Regions from separate parts of the Ideonella azotifigens genome, predicted to be linked through region 2. Evidence: riboswitches for the same ligand, from Rfam matches in the RefSeq annotation. Region 2 holds a riboswitch; the other holds the start of a gene.
What was found. A riboswitch is a leader RNA that binds a small molecule or an ion and turns the genes downstream of it on or off. The one in region 2 is predicted to bind S-adenosylhomocysteine.

Region 1: it holds a riboswitch for S-adenosylhomocysteine, as region 2 does, so the genes downstream of both, metH (methionine synthase) here and ahcY (adenosylhomocysteinase) in region 2, are expected to answer to the same signal.

What each region holds. Positions count from the first base shown of each region.
Region 1 covers NZ_JAJNKD010000026.1:14,115-21,134, forward strand. The annotation lists partial or broken gene LRH25_RS31030 (capsular biosynthesis protein) at 1-385, shown strand, start outside; gene metH (methionine synthase) at 442-3,162, opposite strand; S-adenosyl-L-homocysteine riboswitch at 3,315-3,391, opposite strand; gene LRH25_RS31040 (DUF3466 family protein) at 3,597-4,613, shown strand; gene LRH25_RS31045 (cyclic nucleotide-binding domain-containing protein) at 4,784-5,386, shown strand; gene LRH25_RS31050 (HD domain-containing phosphohydrolase) at 5,406-6,857, opposite strand; gene LRH25_RS31055 (alpha/beta fold hydrolase) at 6,995-7,020, shown strand, end outside.
Region 2 covers NZ_JAJNKD010000001.1:408,130-415,149, reverse strand. The annotation lists gene LRH25_RS01870 (DNA glycosylase AlkZ-like family protein) at 1-453, shown strand, start outside; gene LRH25_RS01865 (aldo/keto reductase) at 623-1,636, opposite strand; gene LRH25_RS01860 (AraC family transcriptional regulator) at 1,807-2,763, shown strand; S-adenosyl-L-homocysteine riboswitch at 2,849-2,922, shown strand; gene ahcY (adenosylhomocysteinase) at 3,043-4,485, shown strand; gene LRH25_RS01850 (DEAD/DEAH box helicase) at 4,516-7,020, shown strand, end outside.

The DNA.
Region 1 (7,020 bases), on a different contig from region 2:
CCACCACTCGCGTTTTGGCACCGTGCCGAACTTCATCGAAGAGGTGATGGCTTCGTTCGCGGTGCATGCGCCGGCCGATCAGCTGCTGGTCTTCAAGCACCATCCGCTGGACCGGCCGTACAACGACTACCGCCGCCTGATCGCCCGCCGGGCGACGGCGCTGGGCGTGGCGCACCGGGTGCACTACATCCATGACCAGCACCTGCCAACGCTGCTGATGCACGCTGCCGGCGTGGTCACGGTCAACAGCACCACCGGCCTGCAGTCCATGTACCACAGCACGCCGGTGATCACGCTGGGCGAGTGCTTTTACGCGGTGCCGGGCATGGTGCATGCCGGCCCGCTGTCCGAGTTCTGGCGCCACCCCGGCACGGTGGACAAGCGCCTGTTCGCGCGCTTTCGCGCCCACCTGCTGCGCGAAACCCAGCTGAACGCCAGCTTCTACGCCGAAACGCCTGGCCTGCCGTCCAGCACCGAGACCAACCGCCGCCGCGCGCTGTCTTCGTCCATGCCCAACGCGTCGGCCCAGGCTGCCAGCTGGTCCTCGCCGACCGTGCCGACATTGAAATAAGTCGCCTTCGGGTGGGCCAGGTAAAAGCCGCTGACGCTGGCCGCCGGCGTCATCGCCAGGCTTTCGGTCAGGCCCATGTCGATCTCGCCACAGGCCAGCAGTTCGAACATCGGGCCCTTCACGCTGTGGTCCGGGCAGGCCGGGTAGCCAGGCGCCGGGCGGATGCCGCTGTACTTCTCGGCGATCAGCTCGGCATTGCTCAGCGCCTCGTCCGGTGCGTAGCCCCACAGCTCCATGCGCACGCGCTGGTGCAGCCGCTCGGCAAAGGCTTCGGCCAGCCGGTCGGCCAGCGCCTTCAGCATGATGGAGGAATAGTCGTCCTGCGCGTCCTCGAACTGCTTGGCGCGCGCGTCGGCGCCCAGCCCTGCGGTGACCGCGAACAGGCCGATGTAGTCCGGCTGCGTGCCCTTGGGCGCGATGAAGTCGGCCAGCGAGCGGTTGGGCCGTTTCACGCCATCGACCACCGGCCGCACCGTCTGCATGCGCAGCGGCGCCCAGCGCATCAGCACCTCGCTGCGCGACTCGTCGGCGTAGACCTCGATCACGTCGTCGTCCACCGTGTTGGCCGGCCAGAAGCCCAGCACCGCGTTGGCCTGCAGCCAGCGGCCATCGATGATGCGCTTGAGCATGGCCTGGCCGTCGGCCAGCACCTTGCGTGCCTCGACGCCGACCACCGCGTCATCCAGGATCGCCGGGTACGGGCCGGCCAGGTCCCAGGTCTGGAAGAACGGGCCCCAGTCGATGCACTGCGCCAGCTCGGCCAGGTCGTATTGCTTCATCACGCGGCGGCCGAGGAAACGCGGCTTCACCGGCGCCTGCGACCAGTCCAGCGGCGTCTTGTTGGCGCGGGCCTCGGCCAGCGTCACCAGCGGCGTGGCCTTCTTGTTCGCATGCAGCTCGCGCACGCGCTGGTAGTCGGCGTTCAGCGTCTCGATGTAGGCCGCGGCGCGGTCGTCGCTCAGCAACTCGGCGCACACGCCCACTGCGCGCGAAGCGTCCGGCACGTAGACGATGGGACCGGCGTAGTGCGGCGTGATCTTCACCGCGGTGTGCACCCGGCTGGTGGTGGCGCCGCCGATCAGCAGCGGCGTGCCACGCTCGCGGAAATACGGGTCGCGCTGCATTTCGGCGGCCACGTGCTGCATCTCTTCCAGGCTGGGCGTGATCAGGCCCGACAGGCCGATGATGTCGGCGCCTTCCTCGCGCGCCTTGGCCAGGATGTCCTGGCAAGGCACCATCACGCCCATGTTGACGACCTCGAAGTTGTTGCACTGCAGGACCACCGTGACGATGTTCTTGCCGATGTCGTGCACGTCGCCCTTGACCGTCGCGATGACGATCTTGCCCTTGGCCTTGGCGTCGCCGCCAGCGTCCACCAAGGCCTTTTTCTCGGCCTCGATGTAGGGCAGCAAATGGGCCACGGCCTGCTTCATCACGCGGGCGCTTTTCACCACCTGGGGCAGGAACATCTTGCCGGCGCCGAACAGGTCGCCGACGATGTTCATGCCGGCCATCAGCGGGCCTTCGATCACATGCAGCGGCCGGCCGCCATCGGCCTGGATCGCCTGCCACACCTCTTCGGTGTCCTCGTTGATGAACTCGGTGATGCCGTGCACCAGCGCGTGTGAGAGCCGCTCGGTCGCCGGCGCCGCGCGCCAGGCCAGCCGGGCGCTGTCGTCCTTGGCCGCGCCCTTGACCTGCTCGGCCACCTCCAGCAGCCGCTCGGTCGAGTCCGCGCGGCGGTTCAGCACCACGTCTTCCACGCGTTCGCGCAAGTCCGCGTCCAGCTGGTCGTACACGCCGACCATGCCGGCGTTGACGATGCCCATGTCCATGCCCGCCTGGATCGCGTGGTACAGGAAGACCGTGTGGATGGCCTCGCGCACCGGCTCGTTGCCGCGGAAGCTGAACGACACGTTGGACACGCCGCCCGAGACCTTGGCACCGGGCAGGTTTTGCTTGATCCAGCGCGTGGCGTTGATGAAGTCCACCGCGTAGTTGTTGTGCTCCTCGATGCCGGTGGCGATCGCGAAGATGTTCGGGTCGAAGATGATGTCTTCAGGCGGGAAGCCCACGCCTTCGACCAGCACCCGGTAGGCGCGTGCGCAGATCTCGGTCTTGCGCGCGAAGGTGTCGGCCTGGCCTTGCTCGTCGAAGGCCATGACCACGGCGGCAGCGCCATAGCGCCGCACCAGCGTGGCCTGGCGCTTGAACTCGGCCTCGCCTTCCTTCAGCGAAATGCTGTTGACGATGCCCTTGCCCTGCAGGCACTTCAACCCGGCCTCGATCACGCTCCACTTCGACGAGTCCACCATGATGGGCACGCGCGCGATCTCCGGCTCCCCGGCAATCAGGTTCAGGAAACGCACCATGGCGGCCTGGCTGTCCAGCATCGCCTCGTCCATGTTGATGTCGATCACCTGCGCGCCGTTTTCGACCTGCTGGCGGGCGACGGCCAGCGCCTTCTCGAACTCGCCGGCCAGGATCATGCGGGCGAAGACCTTGGAGCCGGTGACATTGGTGCGCTCGCCGATGTTGACGAACAGCGACTGCGCGTCGATGGCCACAGGCTCCAGCCCGGACAGCCGCATCGGCGGCGGTGCCACGGCGGTGTCAGAGCTCGAATCGGGAACGTCGGGAACGTCGGGAAGGTCGGCAGAGGCAGAGGCGGAGGGCATGGCGCGGTCGTGCGGCAACACGAGGAGATGAAGAAAATCGGCCCGAGCGGGCGGAGCTCACCCAGGTCGGGTGAGCGTCGTTGTCATCTACCCAAGCCTGACAGCGCGGGATCACCGCGCTGCTGCAACGCTCCTTGGAAGCCTGATTTTAGCGGCCTGCGACCCGACGTGCCGGCGCTCGCCCCACCCCCACGATCCAGTGCGGGTCAGCTACCCTTTCGGGTAGGCCGCTCGACGCAGGGGGCTCCTACACTTTTTGGCAGGTCTCAACCCACGTTTTTCACATCAAGGAAACTGCCATCAAACCCCTCACCGCCCCCCTGGCCGCCGCTGCGCTGGCCTGCCTGATGCTCGCCGCCACCTCGGCGCAAGCTGCACCCACCTATCGCATCAAGGACCTGGGCGTCGGGCCGGATGGCTACTCCAGCCAGGGCCTGGCGATCAACGACCAGAACGTCGTCGTCGGCTGGATCCAGAAGGAGCAGTACGGCGCCCACATCGCCGTGGCCTTCCAGCCCGATGGCAGCATCGTCACCCTGGGCACGCTGCCCGGCGACACCTCCAGCTTCGCCACCGGCATCAACAACGCCGGCCAGATCGTCGGCTACAGCGGACCGTCCGACTCGCCTGGCGCCTTCCTTTACGACCCCGTGACCGGCATGCAGGCGCTGGGCAGCTTCGACCCCGCGCACCGCTACAGCATGGCCGCCGGCATTTCGGACAACGGCACCGTCGTTGGCCAGAGCAACACGGTGGACGGCGTGCCGCATGCCTTCACCTGGACGGCGGCCACCGGCATGGTCGACCCGTTCCCGAAGAAGGGCGCGGCGGACGCCTCGGGCATCAACGCCAGCGGCCAATGGGTGGGCCACTACGACAAGACCGACGCGACCATCGGCGTGCGCGTCAGCGCCGAAGGCAAGGTCAACCAGCTCGGCGCCTTCAGCCCGCTGGCGCCCTACAGCTACGGCAAGGGCATCAACAGCAAGGGCCAGGTGGCTGGCTACAGCGCCGACCCCGACACCCTCACCAGCCGCGCCTTCCTGTGGGACAAGAAGAAGGGCATGATCGACATTGGCGTGCTGCCCGGCGGTCTCTACAGCAATGCGCTGAAGGTCAATGACGCCGGCCAGGTCGTCGGCATTGCCGACAAGCCCGCCCGCCGCGGTTCCACCAACGTGGCGTTCTACTACGACAAGAAGACCGGCATGGTGGACGTCTCCACCCTGATCGACCCGGCCGACCCGCTCTACGGCAAGGTCCAGTTCGACGCCGGCCAAGGCATCAACAACAACGGCGTCATCGTCACCAACGGCATCCAGGGCGAGGACTATCACGCCTATCTGCTGATCCCGGTGAACTGAAGTGTCACGGGGCGGGTCGGTCCGCCTCTGTCCGTAAACCGGTACAAATCGGCGCCATCGCACACTGCGCTGGCGCCTGCTGCGCTTTCGGACCAGTCCAGCCGCTAACCTGACGGGATGTGTGCCTGCCGGGGTTCCGGCGCGAGAATGGGCGCGCCTTGCCGTTGCCCATGAACTCCACCTTACCCGCCGCCCACGACCCCTACCTGATCGAGCTGGCTGCCGAGCTGTTGCGCCGGCCCAGTGCGCTGGCCGACCTGCAGGCCGAGGAGGCCCGCACCGTCGTCAGCTACATGCGACTGTGGCAGTGCGACGAAGGCGCGGTGCTGCTGCGCGAGGGCGAGCAGGCCGACACCGGCCACATGCTGCTGGTGATCGACGGCGAGGTCAGCGTCGAGAACACCGTTGTCAGCCGCACCGACCCGCTGATCGTCACCGTGCTCGGCCCGGGCAGCCTGATCGGCGAGATGGGTTTGCTGGACGGCGCGCCGCGCGCGGCCTCCTGCATCGCGATGACGCCGGTGCAGGCCGCCTCGCTGTCACGCGGCGCCCTGCGCCGGCTGATGATCGACGAACCGGCGGTGGCCGCCAAGCTGCTGGCCAACATCTCGCAGGGCATGGCCCAGCGGCTGCGCGAAGCCGGCCGCCAGCAGCGCGTCTACAGCCAGCTGGTGCGGGCCATGCAGGAAGAGATCAACGAGCTGAACCACCAGCTGCAGCAGGTGATGGGCGGCGCGTTGAACCGCGCCGCGCGCCAGTCCGACCAGGACTGATCGCCCCAGGCGCCGCGGGCTACAGCAGCCCCAGCGTGAAGGCCTTCAGCGTGGCGGCCGCGCGGGTCGAACATTCGAGCTTGCGGAATACGCTCTCAATGTGGGTGCGCACCGTGCTCGGGCTGATGCTCAGCGCCCGCGCCACCTCCTTGTTGCTTTCGCCCAGGCTGATGCGCCGCAGCACGTCCGCCTCGCGGCCACTGAGTGTCACCGCCGCGCGGGCTGGTGCGCGCGGGCGGGCGCCAGCCGCGGCGGCGATGGCGGCTTCAACCACGGCCGGGTCGAACATGCCACGCGTCGCCTCGCCGCGCAGCAGCTGCGCTGCGGCGTCAGCGTCATGCGCCAGCCGCCACGGCCGCGGTGAGCGCAGCGCCACCAGCGCGGCTGCGGTGGCCAGCACCCGCTGCGCTTGCGACAACGCGGCGCCCGACAGGCTGCGGAAGGCGCCGCTGCCGTCCAGCTTTTCCCAGGCATGCGACGCCAGCTCGGCCTCGGTCTTCAGCCGCTGGATCGCGCCGGCGGCGCGGAAGGTCCAGTAAGGCATCAGCCGCAGGCGTTCGCGCTCGCCGGCCAAGAGCCGGCCCGCCTTGTTCCACAGGTGATTGGGCAGCGCGGCGCGGCCAATGCCGTGCAGCAGGCCGGCGCGGTGCAGCTGTGCCGCGGCGTCTTCGTCCAGTCCGAGCAGGCGCGCGGTGGCCTGCGCCGCTTCGGCGACCTGGCGCGACTGGCCGGCCAGCCAGGGCAGCTTGAGGTCGGCCACGTCGGCCACCAACGCCAGCGGCACGCGGCGATCAGCCTCGTCAACCGTTTCGCGGGCTGGGCTGGGCTCATCGAGCGCCGCCAGCCAGTCCGCCGCCGCGCTGCAAGCCAGCGTGGCCAATGCCGCCGGGTATCGGCTACCGCCCGCGGCGCGCACGCGGGCCAGCGCCTCGGCCTGCCCGTGCACCTGCGAAAGGATTTCCAGCTCGCTGGCAATCGCCACCTGGTAGACCACCGCCGGCACCGCTTCGCCGCCCAGTTGCCCCGGCTGTCCGCCGCCGTCCCAGCGCTCGAAGACCTGGCGCAGGCCGGCTTCCACCGCGGCGCCCATGCCGAGCTGGCGCGCGATGTCGCCAGAAACCTCGCAATGGATCTCGGCCAGCGGCGCCACCGCGCGCTGCTCCTGCAGGCTGAGCGGTCGCAAGGTCTGGGCGAACATCTGCTCGCGGCCGGCCACGTCGTCGCCCAGCAATTGGTCGAAGCCGGCCGCGTTGGCAGTGCAGCCGGACCAGCGCAGCAGCGCCACCGCCTCTGCCGCCTGCTGCTCGGCCGCCTGGCCACCAGACGCGAGCGCCAGCCAGCCGGCCAGGCGCGCGGTGCGGTGGGAATGGTCGGTCGGCCGGCCCATGCTGAGGTCGCCGATGAAGGCGAAGGCGCGCACGGCGTCGCTGACCGCCACGTCGGGGGTGGCCACAGGGGAATCGGCAGGCATGGGGGAGGGAAGCGGAATGCGGCGGAGGGGCGCCAGCCTCGGTCAATCGACCGATGCCGGAAATGCGCCGGAATTTCGACACTGACGGCACGCGTTCAGAACGACGCGCACTCTAACCTCCTCACCGGAACCGCATCATGAACACCCGTCTCGCGCTCTCTTC
Region 2 (7,020 bases):
TTCCTCGGCGGCGGCGTGCCGCAGTGGCGCGCGCACCGGGCCGAGGCGCTGCACCGCGCCCGCGAGCGGCTGGCCAGTGCCGAGGTGGACGGCGTGCAATGGTTCTGGCCGGCGGACGAGAAGCCGGCCTCGAAGCGGCACCAGGCGCCCGAGGCCGTGTGGCTGTTGGCGCCGTTCGACCCGGTGGTCTGGGACCGGCCGCGCTTCGAGCATTTCTGGGGCTGGGCCTACCGCTTCGAGGCCTACACCCCCGCGGCCAAACGCCTGCGCGGCCACTACGCGCTGCCGCTGCTGTGGCGCGAGCAGGTGATCGGCTGGGCCAATCTGAAAGTGACCGATGGCCAGCTGGTGCCGGACCTGGGCTTCGTGGACAAACGCCCGCGCAGCGCTGCGTTCAGCCAGGCGCTGGACGAGGAGCTGCAGCGCATGCACAGCTTCCTCGGCCTGGGCTGAGAGCCCTCAGAAGCTGTGAATGAATCGATCGGGCCCGAAGGGGTTGTCAAAACGGGCCCAATCTAGGCGCAAAGCACAGCTGTAGCTCGGGCTACAGCGAGCATTTGCAACGACGAGTGGGCGCGTTTTGGCGGCCCAGGCGGGTTCGAGTGATTCGTTCGCAGCTTCTCTAGACGTTCACGTTGGCCATGGCTGCTTCCGGGTAGCGCGTGCCCGAGACTGGGTGTTCGGCCAGCACGGCCATCAACTGCTCGCGCAACGCCGGGTCCAGCGTGATGCGGGTGGCCGCGGCGTTCTCGTCCAGCCTGGTGCTGCTGCGGGTGCCGGGGATGGGCACGATGTCGTCGCCCTGGTCCAGCAGCCAGGCCAGCGCCAGCTGGGCCGGCGTGTGGCCATGGTCGCGGGCCAGCATGCCCAGCGCATTGGCCAGCGCCAGGTTGGCGTCGAGGTTGCCGGCCTGGAAGCGCGGGTTGGCGCGGCGCCAGTCGTCGGCCGCCAGCTGGTCGGTGCTGCGGATCGCACCGGTCAGGAAACCACGGCCCAGCGGGCTGTAGGGGACCAGCGCGATGCCCAGTTCGCGGCAGGTGGGCAACACTTCATCTTCGACGTCGCGGCTCCACAGCGAATACTCGGTCTGCACCGCGGCAATCGGGTGCACCGCGGCGGCGCGGCGGATGGTGGCCGCCGAGGCTTCGGACAGGCCCAGGTGCTTGACCTTGCCCGCCTTGACCAGTTCGGCCATCGCGCCAACGGTTTCCTCGATCGGCACCTTCTTGTCGACCCGGTGCTGGTAGTAGAGGTCGATCTGCTCGACGCCCAGGCGCTGCAGGCTGGCGTCGCAGGCCTTGCGCACGTAGGCCGCGCTGCCGTCGATGCCCAGCGGCGTGCCGTCCGGCGCGCGCACGTTGCCGAACTTGGTGGCGATCACCACCTCGCTGCGTCGCTTGGCCAGCACCTGCGAGATGAGCTGCTCGTTGCGGCCCACGCCGTACATGTCGGCGGTGTCGAAGAAATTCAGGCCGATGTCCAGCGCGTGGTGCAGCACGGCCAGGGACTGGGCGTCGTCCCGCGGGCCGTAGAAGTCGGACATGCCCATGCAGCCCAGGCCGATGGCCGAGACCTGCGGGCCCTGGGTGCCCAGGCGGCGGCGCGGCAGTGCGGCGGTTTGCTTGGTGGTGGTCATGACAGTCTCTCCTTGTGAGCAGGCAACGGCCCTGTGCCGCTGCGATGGACCGAAGCTTAGGCAGCGGCGCCACGCCGGCACAGTGCAAAGCTCGGCCATCCTTGCCTGATCCTCCGATCCTGCGGCCACAGGACCGCCAAGGCCAAAGCAGCGCTTGCACAATCGCCGGCATGGCCGAATCGACACTTGTTGCCGCCCCATCCCCTGCCGCCGCCGAACTGGACGCATTGCGCCAGCGCGCGCTTGCGCTGACGCTGCGCCGCGCCACCAGCGACGGCACGCACGCCACCGCGGTGGCTGGCCTCCAACTGATACGCGCCAGCGCGCCAGCCGCCCAGTTGCCTGCCGTCTACGAGCCGGGACTGGTGCTGGCGCTGCAGGGCGCGAAAAAGGTGCAGCTCGGCGACGATGTGCTGGTTTACGGCCCGAGTCATTGCCTGCTGGTGGCCATGCCGCTGATGCCGCGCAGCCACGTGATCCAGGCCACGCCGGACAAGCCCTACATCTGCCTGCGCTTCAGCTGCGACACCCAGACGCTGGCCGACCTGTTGCTCGAACTGGATGCCGGCCCGCCGGTGACGGCAGCGCCGGTCGAACCCGCCGCCGGCGGCCTGAACCTGGCGCCCGTGACCGCGCCGCTGCTGGACGCTGCGCTGCGCCTGTTGCAACTGCTGGACACGCCGCAGGACCTGCGCATGCTGGCGCCGCTGGTGCAGCGCGAGATCTTCTACCGCGTGCTGACCGGGCCGCTGGGCCCGCGGCTGCGCGCACTGGCGGCCGGCGACAGCGCCGCGCCGCGCATTGCCCGCGCAGTCGAGCAGCTGACGCAGCGCTACGACCAGCCGCTGCGCATCGACGAGCTGGCCGCCAGCGCGGCGATGAGCCCGTCCACGCTGCACCTGCGCTTCAAGCAGCTGACCACGCTGTCGCCGCTGCAGTTCCAGAAGTCCCTGCGGCTGCAGCACGCGCGCCGGCTGATGCTGGCCGAAGGGCTGGACGCCAGCACCGCGGCGCACCGCGTGGGCTACGAAAGCCCGTCGCAGTTCAGCCGCGAGTACCGGCGGCTGTTCGGCACGCCGCCGCGGGCCGACATCAGCCAACTCAAAGCGCCGGCCGATGCGACATAAGTCCTGAAACTGACAGCGCCGGTACTGCACCCGCGGCAAGGGACGCCTCGCCAGCGGCTGCGGTGCTGGTTAGAATCCGGCCCTCGGTTCCGAGGAGCGTTGCAAGGCCAGCAGGCCCCAGGCTCGGAACCTTCTGCTTTGCAACGGCGCTCACCCGCACGGCCCTGCGATCCATGGCCGTGGCGCCCAGGGTGAGTTGTGTCCCGCTTGTGCCGGTGCACGCTGTTGTTCATCCTGTTCGCCACCGCGGGTCAACCCTTTGACTTTCGGAGCTCCCCGATGAATGCAGCCACTCCCGCCAGCCAACTGCTGGCCACCGATTCCCACGTCATTGCCGACCTGTCGCTTGCAGCCTGGGGCCGCAAGGAAATCAAGATCGCCGAGACCGAGATGCCCGGCCTGATGGCGATCCGCGAGGAATTCGCCGCCAGCCAGCCGCTGAAAGGCGCGCGCATCACCGGCTCGCTGCACATGACGATCCAGACCGCCGTGCTGGTCGAGACCCTGCAGGCCCTGGGCGCACAGGTGCGCTGGGCCTCGTGCAACATCTTCTCGACCCAGGACCATGCCGCTGCCGCGCTGGTCGCCGCCGGCACCCCCGTCTTCGCCTACAAGGGCGAAACGCTGAAGGACTACTGGGACTACACCCACCGCATCTTCGACTTCGGCGCCAAGGGCACGGCCGGCGAAGGCCCGAACATGATCCTGGACGATGGCGGCGACGCGACGCTGCTGATGCACCTGGGCCAGAAGGCCGAGAAGGACCTGTCCGTCATTGCCAACCCGAAGAGCGAAGAAGAGACCGAACTCTTCGCCGCGATCAAGGCCAAGCTGGCAGTGGACCCGACCTGGTACACCCGCAAGAGCGCCGAGATCATCGGCGTGACCGAAGAGACGACCACCGGCGTGCACCGCCTGAAGGAAATGTCGGTCAAGGGCACGCTGCTGTTCCGCGCGATCAACGTCAACGACTCGGTCACCAAGAGCAAGTTCGACAACCTGTACGGCTGCCGCGAAAGCCTGGTGGACGGCATCAAGCGCGCCACCGACGTGATGATCGCCGGCAAGGTCGCCTGCGTGGCCGGTTATGGCGACGTGGGCAAGGGCTCGGCGCAGGCACTGCGCGCGCTGTCGGCCCAGGTCTGGGTGACCGAGATCGACCCGATCAACGCGCTGCAGGCCGCGATGGAAGGCTACAAGGTCGTGACCATGGAATACGCGGCCGACAAGGCCGACATCTTCGTGACCACCACCGGCAACAAGGACGTCATCCGCCATGAACACATGGCCGCGATGAAGGACCAGGCCATCGTCTGCAACATCGGCCACTTCGACAACGAGATCGACGTCGCGTCGCTCGAGAAGTACGAGTGGGACGAGATCAAGCCCCAGGTCGACCACGTGGTCTTCCCGGACGGCAAGAAGATCATCCTGCTGGCCAAGGGCCGGCTGGTGAACCTGGGCTGCGGCACCGGCCACCCCAGCTTCGTGATGAGCTCCTCGTTCGCCAATCAGACCATCGCCCAGATCGAGCTGTTCTGCCACAAGGACGGCTACGACGTGGGCAAGGTCTACGTGCTGCCCAAGCATCTGGACGAGAAGGTCGCCCGGCTGCACCTGAAGAAGGTTGGCGCGATGCTGACCGAGCTGACGGACGAGCAGGCGGCCTACATCGGCGTGCCCAAGCAAGGCCCCTACAAGCCCGACACCTACCGGTACTGACCCGGTTTCGCGCCCAGCGTTCGCCTCGCCATGTACGACGACGATGAGTTGCAGGCAGTGTCCGGCCCCGGGCTGAGCACCTTGCTGCAACAGTTCGGCTCGGGTGCTCGCGAGCGTGGCGAACGCTACGCTCGCGAGCGGCGGGTCGGCGAGCTCACACTCACTGAAGACCCGAATGCGAACCCCGGCTGGACGGTGGACGCCGAAGTGGGCGGCAGCTCGGGCAACTACGAGACCTGGCTGGACCTGGTGCGCGACGAAAACGGCCAGTGGTGGTTTGGCGCGGGCTGCGATTGCCCGGTAGGCCAGCGCTGCAAGCACGCGGTCGCGCTGTTGCTTGAGCTGTCAAGGCAGCAGCCTGAGGTCGTGCCACCCACCCAGCCCCAGGCGCCGCGCGCCACCTCGGCACCGGCGGCAACACCGGTGGGCAAAGCGGCGTCCCGGCAGCCGTCCGCCGAAGAAGCGGCGGCCCAGCGCTGGCTGGAAAATCAACAGTTGGTTCGGGTCAGCCTGTCTTTCAGACCCTCACAGCCCGATGGCATCGTTTATTTCGAACTGGCAGAACATCGCGGCCATCAGCCGGGCGAGCACAGGCTCACGCTGAGGCCGGCGCGCAGCAAATTGCTGAAGAAGACCGGGTTGCCGGGACGCTTGCAAAGCCTGCCCTCGCAGAACTTTCACGACTTCAACGCCCATGCCGGAGACCCGGATTTGCTGTTCCTGCTGCAGAACCTGGAGGCCATGCAGCACCTGTCCGGTTCGCGCTGGAACACCCTGCCTTGGGGCGTCCTGGCCGGCGCGCTGGCGCGACCCACGCTGGAGCGGGTCCTGGCCAGTGGCCGCGTGGTTCAGCGCCTGTCCGACGACACGCCGTCTGCACCCTGGCATTGGGGCCCGAGCCGCCGCCTGGACTGGACCTGGCAGCCCCTGGCCTCGGCCATGTGGGCGCTGAGCCCATGCATCCGGGACGCGCACGGCCAGGAAGCCGCTGCCGTGCCCTACCTGGGGCAGGCCAATCTCTATCGGGACGACGCCACCCACTGCATCGGTCCACTGGATCTGCAAGGCATCGCCGAGTCGCAGGTTGCGCAATGGCTGCGCTGCCCGCCCATGCCTGAGGCCTGGCTGCGCCAGCAGCCGGAACTGCGGGGGCTGCTGCCTTCGCTGCCGGAGGCCGTGGCCGAGCCGGTGGTGCGCACCATCCGGCAGATCGCGCCGCGGCCAGTGCTCCGGCTGCGCTGGCCCGAACCGGCGGCCAGGCGCTCGAAACCTGCTGCACCCGCGCCCGTGGCCGAAGCGGAACTTTGGCTCGACTACGACGGCCTGCGTTGCGCCCCCTGGCCGGCGCGCGCGCCCGTACGCCAGTTCGTTACGAGCGCGCAAGGGTTAGTGGAACTGCACCGCGAGCCGGCCGCCGAATTGGCCGCAGCGCATGCCTGGGCCGAATTCGCCACACCGCGCCATGTGACCACATCGGACATCACGGACCCGCCGCACCACTGGCAACTGGGTGGCGCCAGGAGCGAAGACCCGAAGACCCTGCTGGCCGGCTGGCTGACCCAGGATTTCGCGCCACTGCGCGAGCTGGGCTTCATCGTTGAACTCGACGAGGATTGGCTGCGCCGCACCCAGCGAGTCGACGACATCTCCGCCAGCCTGGAAAGCAGCGACCCGCGCGATGCCGGGGGCTGGTTGGACCTTTCCCTGGGCTTCGACATCGACGGCCGGCGCATCAACCTGCTGCCCTTGCTGCCGCAGGTGCTGGCCGGCCTGAATCTGGATGCCGCCAACGATCCCGCCGCCCTGCCCGAGCATTTCTGGCTGCAAACGGACGACAACCACTGGTGGCAGCTGCCCTCGGCGCCGCTACGGCCGTGGCTGCAGGTGCTGATCGAGCTGCTGGGTGAACGCGAAGGCGACTTCGGCAGCGAATCCTTGAGCCTTTCGCCGGTGGAAGCCTTGCGGCTGGGCGCCGACCAGGCCGAGTTCGGCCAAAACGGCCATGCCGCTTTACGAGAGGTGCTGGCGCCACGCCAGGCCGGAGTCACGCTGCCACCGCCTCCCGAGGGACTGCAGGCCAAGCTGCGGCCGTACCAGCAACAGGGCTGGGCCTGGATGAGCGCACTCGCCAAGCATCGCCTGGGCGGCGTGCTGGCAGACGACATGGGCCTGGGCAAGACCCTGCAGACCCTGACCCACCTGCTGGACGAACAACGACGCGGCCTGGGCCGGCACCCAAGCCTGATCGTGGTGCCTACCAGCCTGGTCGGCAACTGGCACCGCGAATGCGAGCGCTTCGCGCCCGGACTGCGCATGCTGGTGCTGCACGGCGCCGGCCGCCACGCGCGCCACGCCGAGTTGGCTGAACACGATGTGGTGCTGACGACCTACCCCTTGCTGCAACGCGATCTGCACGTGCTGGTCGAACAGTCCTGGCATGCCCTGGTCCTGGACGAGGCCCAGACGCTAAAGAATGCGCGCACCCATACCGCCAAGGCGGCCCGGCAACTGCACGCCCACCACCGCATCGCGCTG